Linked DNA regions of uncultured Dysgonomonas sp.. The protein of the gene in region 2 interacts with the protein of the main gene of each other region in a pairwise test. Links are inferred from orthologs where the notes say so. Each region holds a gene or a part of one and is shown on either strand. Other genes may lie near its edges.

Region 1 (4,549 bases), 380 kb from region 2 along the record:
GCTGTCGTTGGAAATTGCGCATCCGTGACTGCCCTGCTTCGAGGCAGGATTCTAATGTATCTATTGCTTTTGGGGTGAGTCCGTAAATTCCACCCGATATATACTTACAATTATCCGAATTATCAAGAAATCCCTTTATATTCATTTTACTGTCAACGTCCACATATAATGGCTTTTCGTCGTCTATATAGTCTGTTACGGCCATCATTCCGTCATTATCTTCATCTGAGGCAAAAGCCTGTATGAAGTTGCCGAATTCATCTTCTTTGAATATGGTATCGACTGTTGTCAGACAGAATTTTCCATCCCGTAGGAAATTTCTCAGTTCAAAAAAACTATGCATCGAACTGGGGGTAGATTTCACCACAACGTTAAACGGTACATCAAGCTTTAATTTGGATATATAATCCTGAACCTGTATCATTTCCTCGTTAATAATAATACTTATCGAAGAAGCATCATTCTTGAGGAAAATATCAATCAAACGGCGAATCATTTCCTTGCCATCCAGCTTTACCAAAGGCTTCGGCAAAGTAACACCTTCTTGAGCCAGTCTGGAGCCTTCTCCTGCTGCTATTATAGCATAATTCATAAATATTAATATTTTTTGACTAAAGTCAATCAAAAAGGTTTAATCTGAAAGTGAAAAAAATTATTCTTCAGTAGTCAAATCAAGTACTTCGTTATCGCCGCCTCTTTCTACATAGAGTTTCTTCAAAGGGTTGGCATGTGCTTTATCAAATTCTATCCTGTTTCCGAAAGTGTCTATCGCCATATAGACGGCCTGGCGGAAAGACTCTTCCGATGCTTCATTCTTTCCGGCTATACCATAGGCTGTTCCGTGAGCCGGAGATGTGCGGATAATAGGTAATCCGGCTGTAAAGTTAACGCCGTCTTCCATGGCCAGGGTCTTGAAAGGAGCTAAACCCTGATCGTGATACATTGCCAGTATACCGTCGAATTTGGCGAATTCACCTGCCCCAAAAAAACCATCGGCAGGATAAGGCCCAAAACAAAGTACCTTCTTGTCCTGTAATTCCTTTATGGCAGGAGTGATGATATCATTCTCTTCTGTTCCCAGTAAGCCGTTTTCTCCTGCGTGCGGATTAAGGGATAGTACTGCGATACGCGGCCTCCCAATTCTGAAGTCGCGTTTCAGGCTGGCTTCGAAGCGGATAGCAGCGTCCATTATTTTTTCCTTTGTCAATGATTTCGGTACATCAGCCAACGGGATATGCCCTGTTACAAGAGCTATACGGAGCGAATCCTTGATAAGGATCATCAGGCTTTTATCTCCGTCTTTACCGAACCGTTCTTCAAGATATTCCGTATGCCCGGGGAAATGGAAATCTTCACGCTGAATATTATGTTTGTTGATAGGGGCGGTCACCAGGACGTCGATCAGTCCGCTTTTAAGGTCAGCAACTGCCTTTTCAAGCGATTTATATGCTGCTTCTCCTGCTATTGCGGTCGATTGCCCTATTTCGATTTTAGTATCTTCATTAATACAGTTGATGATATTCACTTTGTTTACCACTGCATCTTTTGCACTATTTATCTGATTGAAAGATACAGGTTGTAATTCCATTGCTTTGCGATGAAAGGATGCTACTTTTGCCGAACCGTAAATGACAGGGATGCACATCTCTGCCATCCGGATATCTGCAAATGTTTTCAGAATAACTTCGTATCCTATCCCGTTTATATCACCTTGTGTTATACCTACTTTTATCATAGTTTGATTTAGTTTTTAGATTCTATAACCTGTAGCCATTGTCCGGCCAGGGTTTCGACAAAGTCAACAAAAGTCGGGGCTTTATCGTATTGATAAATTGTACATAACGGATGACCTTTGTGTGGTGTAATCTCGAATGGTGAATAGTCGTCATGTAAATAAACGAAAACTTCTTTTGTTTTATGATTATAGAAAGTCGTATTCCCATTCGTTTCGAGAGCAAAAGTCAGAAAGTCGGACGTATTCATCGGTTCTATACCCTGCAACTTACATTCATCAGCATAGTTTTGTTCCCATCCTCCGATACCGACCGTGGAATCTACCAGCGAGAATGTAAACTGATTGGCATCTATGAAACTCTCCGCCTCCATAGTATTATCTTCGAGCCAATATTCTACAATCCCTCCCATATTTTGGGATAGCAGAATGTGCTCGGGTATAATATTACGCCCCTGGGGCACACAATGTTCCAGTTTACAAAGCCAGCCGATAGTACTTCCGCCGTTGAGCGTCCATATATACTGCCGGAACCGCTGATTGCCGTTCAGCGTAAATTCTACTTTATATGCTTTATCCAATAACCGGGTCATTTTAGGAAAAAGAACGGCAAAGTCTTTCGGCAAAGTCATCTTCCCATCATGGATCCCGTTAAATATAACCTGATTATTCTTCATTCTTTTTACTTTTCATTGTCGACAACATGCCACACGCCGCAAATATATCTTCGCCGCGCGATGCGCGTATGGTCGAAGTAACACCTTTACTTGTCAGATAATCCCTGAATGCCTCCATCTTTTCCTTTGTCGATGTTTTCAGATCCACATTCGGTATCGCATGGAAACGTATAAGATTTACCCTGCATTCGATTCCCCTGAGCATCTGCGCCAGTTCTTTGGCATGAACGAGTGAATCGTTGAAATTATCAAACATTATATATTCAAAAGACAAGCGTCGTTGCTTTGTCCAGTCATATTCTTTTAATAAGTCCATCACCCCGGCTATAGGGAAAGCCTTTTCTGCCGGCATAATGGATAGCCTCTGATCTTTCTCCGGGCTATGGATGCTGATTGCCAGATGGGCATTGCTTTCATCCAGAAAACGTTTCAACTTGGGCGTAACGCCGGTTGTAGATACTGTTATTCTTTTCGGACTCCATGCCATGCCATAATCGGCGGTCATAATTTCGAGTGTCTTTTTCAATTGCTCATAATTGTCCAGAGGCTCACCCATTCCCATAAAGACAACATTCGTCAGATTTTCGGCTTCACGAACCGAATAAAGTTGATTCAATATTTCGTTGGCAGAAAGATTTCCGTTAAATCCCTGTTTTCCTGTCATGCAAAACAGGCAGTTCATCTTACATCCAACCTGTGAAGATACACAAAGCGTAGCCCTGTCGTCTTCGGGTATCATCACGGCTTCGATAAGTTTATCGTTTTCCGTTTTGAATAAATATTTAACAGTGCCATCTACAGATTGCTGAAATTCGAGCGGGATATATCTTCCCACATCGTATTTTTCCGACAACAAAGCCCTGTTTGCTACAGAGATATTTGTCATCTGCTCTATTGATGTTACTCTTTTCTTGTATACCCAATCTGCGATTTGCTTTGCAGCAAATCTGGGTAGACCGCACTCGCCGGCCACGCCATAGAAGTCATCCATGGTCATACCGAGTAAGTGTTTTTTTTCTATCATATTTTTAGTTGATAGCTGTTAGCGAATGAAGGTGTGTCGAAAGTAATTTTCACATTCTGTTTGTCATGTTGAACGGAGTGAAACATCTCGTGTCTGGATGGTCGAGATTCTTCATTGCATTCAGAATGACAAAGAGGGTAACAATTTGATAGTGCAATTTGCTTTTGACACACCCTTATTTACTAATGGCTTTTGTATTATAATCTTTTCTTAATAGCTTCGCTATCCTTTTCAAAACCCGGCTTGTCAAGGAGGGCGAACATATTTTTCTTATATGCTTCCACTCCCGGTTGGTCGAATGGATTCACTCCTAAGATATACCCGCTGATACCGCATGCTTTTTCGAAGAAGTATAGCAACTGTCCGATGCTGTATGCATCCAACTTAGGTAATTCCACTTTGATATTTGGTACACCTCCGTCAACGTGAGCTAATTGAGTGCCCAGTTCAGCCATTTTGTTTACGAAATCGATGCGTTTGCCTGCAAGGAAGTTCAGTCCGTCAAGATTTTCCTCATCAGTAGGCACTGTCAATGTTTCGTTCGGTTGAGCCACTGATATAACAGTTTCGAAGATAGAACGTTCACCTTCCTGTATCCATTGTCCCATAGAGTGAAGGTCGGCAGTAAAGTCAACAGCAGCATTGAAGATGCCTTTATTTTCCTTGCCTTCGCTCTCTCCGTAAAGTTGTTTCCACCATTCTGCGATGTAGTGCAACTTCGGGTTGAAGTTAGCGAGGATTTCTATTTTCTTGCCAGTCTTATATAGTTCGTTACGTGTAACGGCATATATTTCAGCAATGTTTTTTTCGAAAGGTACAGCCGGAGCGGTTTCTTTTTCCATATATGCAGCGCCTGCAACCAACTGACGAATATCGATTCCTGCTAATGCGATGGGAAGTAAGCCCACCGGAGTCAACACAGAATAGCGTCCTCCTACATTATCAGGGATTACATATTTCTTAAATCCTTCTTTTGTAGCCAGCGTAAACAATGCGCCACGTGCAGCATCGGTAATAGCTACGATACGGTGTTTCGCTTCTTCCTTACCTACAGTCTTCTCCAACTCTGCTTTAAGAATGCGGAAAGCCAAAGCAGGTTCTGTAGTTGTTCCCGAT
Region 2 (4,491 bases):
AAAAAAGGCTGATGTATTTGTTACCAATAATGGAGCTATCAAAGCGTCTATAGAAGAACGTAAACCCGTACTGAGGGTTATGTCCGGCACAGGAGAAAATTACTATATCGACAATGAAGGACGTAAGATGCCTCTGTCGAGACGTTTCACCGCATACCTTCCCATTGCCACCGGAGCAATAAAAGAAGACTTTGCAAAGACCGACTTATACAAATTTGCACTATTTTTGCATAATGATAAGTTCTGGAACGCACAAATTGAGCAAATTGTGGTCCTACCTAATCAGGATATAAAATTAATACCCCGTGTGGGTGATCACCAGATTATTTTGGGAAACCTATATGGATATAAAGAAAGGCTGGATAAACTCTTGGCTTTTTATGAAAACGGACTTAACGAAACGGGATGGAACAAGTATTCCGTTATTAATTTGAAGTTTGACAAACAAGTTGTCTGTACAAAACGTTAAATGAAGAATAGATATTTTGCCGGTTTTATCCAAACCGGTTTATAAAGATAGGAATTATATGGAGCAATCAGGATTTATAGTAGGCATCGACTTAGGTACATCCAAGATAATTGGAGTAGTAGGTCGTAAGAACGAGCAGGGAGTGATTTCCATTCTTGCATCGGAAAGTATTCCTTCCGATTCGTGTGTAAAATACGGTGTAATATACAATATAGACGAAGCGGCAGGTAAGATTAAGAAACTTATCAACTTGCTCGAGAACAAAACAGGAAAGAAAATAGGGAAAGCGTATGTATCGGTTGCCGGAAAATCACTTCGGGCAATAGAGCATAAAGAAACCAAATTATTGGATGGAACAACGCCTATCACTTTTGCTTTGTTGGATAATCTGGAACAACAGGCGAAGCTAAATAAACCTGAGTTTTTTACTAACTACAGTGTTCTTGCTCCCGAATACTATCTGGACGGAAACTATGAAGAAGACCCTATAGATAAAATAGGCTCTACTCTCGACGGTCATTACCGTCTGGTTATAGGCCGCCCGAATATAAAGACCAATCTGGCAAAAAGTATAACCGAGAAAGCCCAGATAGAAATTGCAGGCTACATAGTAGGACCTGTTGCTGCCGGAGCGCTGGTACTTGACGAACACGACAGGCAGGCGGGATGCGCCCTAGTCGATTTTGGGGCAAGTACTACAACTCTTTCCATATACAAAGGCGGTTTGTTGCGGTTCATGTCAGTCATACCATTTGGCGGGCGTACTATAACGAAAGACGTACAGGAGCTTGGCTTCGTTTTCGAATCTGCAGAGACTTACAAAATCCGTTACGGAAAATTAGGAAAAGAGAAGAATAAGGCAGCTGCAGACGTTTCTCCCGATGTAGATTTAAGAGAACTGAACAAAGTGATACAACTCCGTCAGGATGAAATTATACTGAATGTTATCAATCAGATAAAACTATCAGGATATGCAGATGAACTGGATGCAGGTATTATCATGATAGGTGGAGCGTCTCAGATGAACGGCCTGGTCGATTACCTTGCCGAAAAATCACAACTTCCGGTAAAACGTGCAGTAGCAAAACGCGTATACATAAACAATGCAGCCGAATTGCTTCAGAATCCTTTATATACACAGGCATTGAGTCTGTTGCTTTTTGCAAATGAAAATTGCGAGAAGAAAGAAGTTGTGATGCCTAAGGTAGAACCTGTAATTGCTCCCACTCCGACCCTTACCCCTCCTGTTGAAGAGGAAGAAGAACCGGAGGAAGATACAAAGAAAAATAAAAAGCACAAGAAGCAAAAAGACGGCAAACAAACAACTTTGTTTGGCTTTTTTGAAAAAATACAGAACTTCGGAGGAACAATGTTCAACGACGAAGAGTAAATGCAGTAATAAGTAAAATAAATATAAGCTAACAGCTATCAGCTAAAAATAAACAACCTCTAAAATATGGATGAAAAAATACTTGATTTCCAGTTTCCAAAGAAAACCCAAACTATAATAAAAGTAATTGGTGTAGGAGGTGGCGGTGGTAACGCCGTGAATCATATGTACAACGAAGGAATACACGATGTATCGTTTGCATTGTGTAACACAGATAATCAGGCTCTTTGCGAATCTCCTGTAGAAACCCGTGTCCAGCTGGGACGGAAAACAACGGAAGGCCTTGGAGCGGGCAACCGTCCGGAAGTAGCCAAAGCTGCGGCGGAAGAAAGTCGCGACGATCTGGAAAGACTGCTTAACGACGGTACCAGAATGGCCTTCATCACTGCCGGTATGGGAGGTGGCACAGGTACAGGTGCAGCACCTGTAGTAGCACGTATTGCCAAAGATATGGGAATCCTTACAGTAGGAATTGTGACTATTCCGTTTGTTTTCGAAGGCCGTAAAAAGATAATACAGGCTCTTCGCGGCGTTGAAGATATAGCGAAGAATGTAGACGCATTGCTCGTTATCAACAATGAGCGACTGATAGATATATATGCGGACCTTACTATTCCGAATGCCTTTGCAAAAGCGGATGATACATTGACTATCGCGGCAAAAGGCATCGCTGAAATAATCACCGTACACGGTCATATCAATCTTGACTTTGCCGATGTGAAAACAATACTCAAAGATGGCGGGGTTGCCATCATGAGTAGCGGATACGGTGAAGGTGAAAGCCGTGTGGAAGATGCGATTGTAAACGCGCTACACTCTCCGTTGTTGAATAACAATGATGTATTTGATGCCAAGAAAATATTATTCAATATATATTCAAGCGACGAGAATCCTCTTATTGTAGAAGAGATGGAAGCTGTAGCTAATTTTATGAAACGCTTCGGCCCAGAAATCGAAGTAATCTGGGGTACAGCTACCGATAAGAAACTGGGAGAAAAAGTGAAGATAACTCTCCTTGCTACAGGATTTGGTATGTCCAGCATTCCGGGTATAGATGAGCATTACCGCGAAATGACAGAAGAGGAGGAGATGCTCGAAGAAGAACGTATAAGGACAGAGGAAGAAGAAAAACGCCGCATTAACGAGATGATAGAAAAGCACTACGGAAAAGACGGTGTGCAGACAATGGCGGTAAGAACATCTTTCTTTACCCCAAAGCCGATTATCTTATCTACGGAAGAACTGGATAATGACCGCATTGTGGATGCGCTGGAAAATACTCCTGTATTTAAGCGTGACGATAAATTTAATCCGGGAGAATATAAGCCCGAAGCAAAGAAACCGGGGGAACTATTCTGATTCGATAGTGTTACATTTGACCCTTTCTGTTACTTAATAAAACAATATAATAAAAAACATATAACCATGAACTTATTCGATCAAGTTAGTGAAGGAATAAAAGATGCAATGCGTGCGAAAGATAAAGTAAGACTGGAAGCATTGCGTGGTGTCAAAAAAGAATTCATAGAGGCCAAAACTGCAAAAGGGGCTAATGATGAACTTTCCGACGAAGCGGCTATCCAGATACTTCAGAAGATGGCTAAGCAACGTCGCGACAGTGCTGCTATCTATACCACACAGAACCGTGCAGACCTTGCCGAAAACGAACTGGCAGAACTGGCAGTTATAGAAGCATTTCTCCCTAAACAATTATCGCAGGACGAACTGGATACTAAAATCGGTGAAATCATCGCTCAGGTTGGAGCAACTTCACCTGCCGATATGGGCAAAGTAATGGGTGTAGCTACAAAGGCATTAGCAGGAGTTGCAGCAGGTAAAGCTATTTCCGAGACGGTTAAGAAGCTATTGAGCAAATAAAATAGATGGGGATAATCTATACAATATAAGAGCAGGGTGTAATAAACATCCTGCTTTTTCGTTTTTATATTGCGTTTTAAATCTGTAAAATCAGAATATTTATATTATACTTGTATAGCCTAATCTAAAAAATGTACTGACTATGAAATTGAAAATTTCCCTGTATTTATTAATTTCTTTCCTATTCCTTTTGAATACAGCGATGAGCTGTGATGAAAAAGAGGGTGGAGAGCCTAAAGCCGTAACCATAAAGGCTATAGAACTTTATAATATCAACAATGAAGGTCAGGGGCCAGTTATTTCTGATGAACCTATAAAAAAAGAAGCCTACATGATCGGTATCCGCTATTTGATTGAAGAGAATGAAGAAACAACAGGACTTTACTATAGAGTAAGCGATAATATCAAGTCGGAACAAATAGTATCTAATGTGGATATAGGAGAAGAATATCCTGCCGGGAGTGATATATCCGGTTTGTTTACAAAGACTTCATATACTTCAATACTGCTGGACAACGCTTTTGTTTTAAAGAAATCAATCCCTGCCGGAACTTATTCTTTTAAAGTGATTTTAACGACTAAGGAAGACAAAGTGATGGAGGCCAGTACCAATCTGATAGAATTATATTAATAATGAAGAAGATGTTATTTTTCATCATGGGTCTGATTGTGTTTTCGAGTAGCCATGCGCAGGAAAAGAAATTTTGGTTGGATTTTGAGGTAGAACAAACCTTCGGATTGAATCAGTGGTTCG
Region 3 (4,438 bases), 2.1 Mb from region 2 along the record:
CCTTGTATGCGCCCATGTGCATCCCGAAGTAGTATTTCCACACCCTTCTCGCCCCTCAGATACTTTTCGTAAGATGATTCTAGTCCGGATTTTCCGCCATAATCACCCCTGACATAGTAATTATCGTTTTCCATTTGAGTCTTGCTGACTTCTGCTACATAGCCTAACAACAAGCCTGCGTTATGGTAGTTATATTGCCTTAGAGTTCTCTTTTGTATGAAAAATCCAGGGAACTTATACAATTTTTCCTGAAGGATTCCGCTTTCCTGTGTGGTAAGCTGGGTCATAAAAGTCTGCTGGGTATAGGTTGAATAACCCGGATTCTGCCTGCGGTCTTTTACATCGGCCAAACGCTTATCGAACTGTTCGCGGGTGATATCAAGAGCTTTACATAAATCGAGTGTATCAAAAGGCTGTACTTCGCGGGGAATGTATACAAGATCGTATGTAGGCTGGTTAAAAACAAGAAGTTTATCGTTCCTGTCCGATATTTTTCCGCGCGAGGGGTATAGTGTTCTATTAAAGAATGCATTTCCATCGGCAGAACTTTTGTATTCACTCTTGACTATCTGCAGATTGAATAATTGAACTATATATATAAGTACTATGCTGCAGGCTATTCCGCCTAAAACATATTTTCGTTTAGTGAGGTCTAAGTTGATTTTTGCCATGAACTCTTTTGCTTTAACGAAAATCCTTCAAATGCAAAAATAAGGATAGTTGTGAGTACTGTAGATAGTAGTATCCTTATTAAGACAAGTTTTATATTGAAATATGAGAATGACTCTATTGAGATCAATACTACATGGTGTATAAGGGTCAAAAAGAATGCAAATTTCATATATGCGGCCCCTAATAGTCTCAGTCCGGGTGTTTGTTCATCATAATCGTCTATCATAAAGAATAATCCTTGTACAGGGCGACAGAGGAAACCAATAAGCGTAGTAGCTGCAGCATTTATACCCGGCGTATTACAAAAGATATCAATAATGAAGCCAAGCATAAATCCCAATAACGTGGATAAATTTCTATTGAATCCGACCGGCAACTTTAGTATAAAGTAGATATATGCAAAAGGTACAGCATAACTTAGAAAAGAAATCCTGTTAAGTACCAATACCTGTAATAATACAAGCAGTACAAACATCAAAGCATATTTTAGGACACTACTTTTTAACATTCTTGGTTTTAATCTTATTCTCCAGTTCTTTTATTTCCTCATTGGTATTATTAATGAGAAGAACATTTTTGAGGGAGCCAAAATCTGTAGATAACTTCACTTTCAAACTGTTGAAATTATCATCTGTCTCACTCTTGTATTCTTCTATTGTGCCTACCATTATTCCTTCGGGAAAGAAGTCTGAAAAGCCGGTTGTTACAATCGTATCACCTATCTGTACATCCTCATATTTGGGATATTCGGTAAGCATTGCATAACGAGGGTCTCCTCCTTCCCAGATAAGTATGCCTGCAGCATTCGAATTCAATATCTTACAACTGAATCGACTATGTGGATTCAATACCGGCTGCACTATACCATAATTGGCACTGGCATCAATAACAACACCGACTATTCCCTGTTGAGAAACAACACCCATATCGGCGCGTACACCATTATTCTTACCTTTGTTGATAATCATATAGTTATCCACAAGAGAGATACTGTTTTTTTCTACCCGGGCAATAACGAAATGCGGCTCAACTCTTCGTCCTAACGAATCGCGAAGGAAAGCTTCTGTTTTCAACGAATCGGCTTCTATTGTGAATATATAATCTTTCAGTTCGTTTATTTCAGCTTGTAGTTCAGCACTTTTTTGTAGAAGCTGCTGGTTTTCTGTTCTTAATCCAAAATAGGAAGAGATACTTCCTGATATAGCATAAACTCTTCCCGTTATTTCATTGGAAGAGTTTAAGTATACACTTTTCTGGTACGAATTTCCGCTAAAAACGAAATAGAAACAGATTATTTCAAGTAAAATGAAAACAAACCAGGAACTATTCTTTAATAAAAAGTTTATCAGGTTGCGCATAATCTGTTCTTATCTATTATAAATCAGTTAGGTATAAGAAATAATCCTGAATACCTTACCGCATCAAGAAATTGAATTTCTCAATATTTTTCAGGGCAATTCCTGTTCCTTTAGCCACTGCGTGAAGCGGATCTTCGGCAACGTAGAACTGTATGCCTATTCTGTCTGAAAAACGCTTGCTGAGACCTCTTAGTAAAGCGCCTCCTCCTGTCAGATAAATACCATTGCGAACAATATCAGCATATAATTCGGGAGGTGTTTGTTCCAAAGCACTCAGAATAGCTGAATCCATTTTGGATAAAGATTTATCGAGACAATGAGCCATTTCTTGATATGATACAGGAATATCCATCGGCAATGATGTCATTCTGTTTGGTCCGTGTACGATGAAATCTTCCGGAACTTCCTCATCCGGTAGCTCTGTTAAAGCTGCACCAACAGCTATCTTTATATTTTCTGCTGTACGCTCCCCTACTTTGATATTGTGTTGGCGTCCCATATATTCCTGAATATCTTCAGTAAGGTCGTCGCCTGCAATTTTTATCGATTTATTAGATACGATACCACCTAAGGAAATGACAGCGATTTCTGTTGTACCACCGCCTATATCTACGATCATGTTTCCTTCCGGCGCTTCTACATCGATACCGATACCCAGAGCCGCAGCCATTGGTTCGTATATCATATACACATCGCGTCCTCCTGCATGTTCTGCAGAGTCGCGGATAGCGCGGGTCTCCACTTCGGTACTTCCCGAAGGGATACAAATAACAATGCGTAACGACGGAGAGAAAAGACGACTCTTATTGTTGAACATCTTTATCAATCCGCGAATCATCTGTTCGGCAGCCGTAAAATCTGCAATTACACCATCTTTCAATGGTCTTACAGTACGGATGTCTTCATGGGTTTTACCGTGCATCTGTCTGGCCTGTTCCCCTACAGCAATAACTTTCCCTGTTTTGCGTTCCAGTGCTATTACTGAGGGCTGGTCTACAACAATTCTGCCATTATGTATTATGATAGTATTGGCCGTGCCAAGATCCATCGCTATTTCTTGCGTGAAAGAGAATAATCCCATATTTGAGCTTGTTTATATTTGCTTACTAACCAGTTAATTATTAATGTTTAAAGTGACGTATACCAGTCATTACCATCGAAATATTGTGTTCGTTACAATATTCAACCGATAAATTATCTTTCACCGATCCTCCCGGTTGTACTACAGCTGTGATGCCTACATTGCCTGCTATTTCCACACAGTCGGGAAACGGAAAGAATGCATCGGATGCCATAACAGAACCATCGAGATTAAAGCCAAAAGAATTGGCCTTCTCTATCGCTTGTTTCAATGCATCCACACGCGAAGTCTGTCCGGTACCTCCGGCACACAGTTGTTTATTTTTAACCAAAATGATGGCATTCGATTTAGTATGCTTCACTAATTTGTTGGCAAACAGCAAGTCTTCAAGTTCTGTACCTTGCAGAGGTCTGTTTGTTACTAACTTTAAATCGTCTGCTGTTTGTATACTTAAATCTTTATCTTGTACTAAAACACCATTCAAGAGCGAACGGAATTGTTTATTTCCGGTCAATCCTTGTTTCTGCACTAAGATAATGCGATTTTTCTTTTGTTCCAAAATTTCAAGTGCATCCTTATCATATTCGGGTGCAATTACTATTTCAAAGAAGATATTATTGATTTCCTCTGCTGCTGTTTTATCTATTTTCCGGTTACTGACGATGATACCACCGAAAGCTGAAACCGGATCTCCGGCCAAAGCATCTTTCCATGCTTCTACTACGGTAGGACGTGACGCTATACCACAGGCATTGTTATGCTTCAATATTGCGACCGTTGTTTCGTCGAATTCGCTGATAAGGCTTATAGCAGATTCTATATCCAACAAATTGTTGTATGATATTTCCCGGCCATGTAATTGATCGAACATAGCATTGAAGTCTCCATAGAATGTACCCTTCTGATGTGGATTTTCTCCATAACGAAGATGCATGGCGTTATCTTCTGCATAACGGAACGTAGTTCCTTCATTATTGTCCATATAATTGAATATGGCAGTATCATAAGAAGAAGATACCGAAAAGGCTTCTTTAGCAAAGAATTTTCGATCTGTAATATCCGATTTCCCAGCCTTCTCTTCAAGCAGGCTCATCAACGGTTGATATTGTTGTTTTGAAGCAACGATAATTACATCTTTGAAATTTTTTGCCGCAGCACGAATGAGGGAGATCCCACCTATATCTATTTTTTCTATAATATCTTGTTCACTGGCACCTGAAGCGACTGTATCTTCGAAAGGATACAGATCTACGATAACCAGATCAATTTCTTGTATATCGTATGCTTTCACTTGTTTCATATCTTCAGGTAGTTCCCTGCGACAGAG

What was found.
Region 1: the proteins of ftsZ (region 2) and rlmN interact in binary tests that used the Escherichia coli proteins (3 or more experiments, as listed by UniProt). The link is inferred for uncultured Dysgonomonas sp. from one-to-one orthologs.
Region 3: the proteins of ftsZ (region 2) and QZL88_RS00625 interact in binary tests that used the Escherichia coli proteins (3 or more experiments, as listed by UniProt). The link is inferred for uncultured Dysgonomonas sp. from one-to-one orthologs.

Annotation. Positions count from the first base shown.
Region 1 is NZ_LT599032.1:1,886,544-1,891,092, reverse strand. The notes cover bases 1,417-4,344. They hold rlmN (23S rRNA (adenine(2503)-C(2))-methyltransferase RlmN), read right to left. Parts: upstream 3,434-4,344; coding sequence 2,399-3,433; downstream 1,417-2,398. Other genes in these bases: QZL88_RS08020 (glucose-6-phosphate isomerase), read right to left, coding at 3,631-4,344; QZL88_RS08030 (hypothetical protein), read right to left, coding at 1,744-2,409; pdxA (4-hydroxythreonine-4-phosphate dehydrogenase PdxA), read right to left, coding at 1,417-1,735. In the rest of the region: QZL88_RS08040 (sugar phosphate nucleotidyltransferase), read right to left, coding at 1-592; more of pdxA, read right to left, coding at 653-1,416; more of QZL88_RS08020, read right to left, coding at 4,345-4,549.
Region 2 is NZ_LT599032.1:2,268,221-2,272,711, forward strand. Bases 1,202-4,071 are described here. They hold ftsZ (cell division protein FtsZ), read left to right. Parts: upstream 1,202-1,925; coding sequence 1,926-3,218; downstream 3,219-4,071. Other genes in these bases: ftsA (cell division protein FtsA), read left to right, coding at 1,202-1,859; QZL88_RS09415 (GatB/YqeY domain-containing protein), read left to right, coding at 3,285-3,737; QZL88_RS09420 (DUF5034 domain-containing protein), read left to right, coding at 3,880-4,071. Outside these bases: QZL88_RS09400 (hypothetical protein), read left to right, coding at 1-469; more of ftsA, read left to right, coding at 528-1,201; more of QZL88_RS09420, read left to right, coding at 4,072-4,368; QZL88_RS09425 (hypothetical protein), read left to right, coding at 4,371-4,491. UniProt on the Escherichia coli protein: Essential cell division protein that forms a contractile ring structure (Z ring) at the future cell division site. The regulation of the ring assembly controls the timing and the location of cell division.
Region 3 is NZ_LT599032.1:145,702-150,139, reverse strand. What follows is about bases 1,099-3,915. They hold QZL88_RS00625 (rod shape-determining protein), read right to left. Parts: upstream 3,112-3,915; coding sequence 2,086-3,111; downstream 1,099-2,085. Other genes in these bases: purH (bifunctional phosphoribosylaminoimidazolecarboxamide formyltransferase/IMP cyclohydrolase), read right to left, coding at 3,152-3,915; mreC (rod shape-determining protein MreC), read right to left, coding at 1,167-2,030; mreD (rod shape-determining protein MreD), read right to left, coding at 1,099-1,147. In the rest of the region: mrdA (penicillin-binding protein 2), read right to left, coding at 1-671; more of mreD, read right to left, coding at 653-1,098; more of purH, read right to left, coding at 3,916-4,438. UniProt on the Escherichia coli protein: Forms membrane-associated dynamic filaments that are essential for cell shape determination. Acts by regulating cell wall synthesis and cell elongation, and thus cell shape.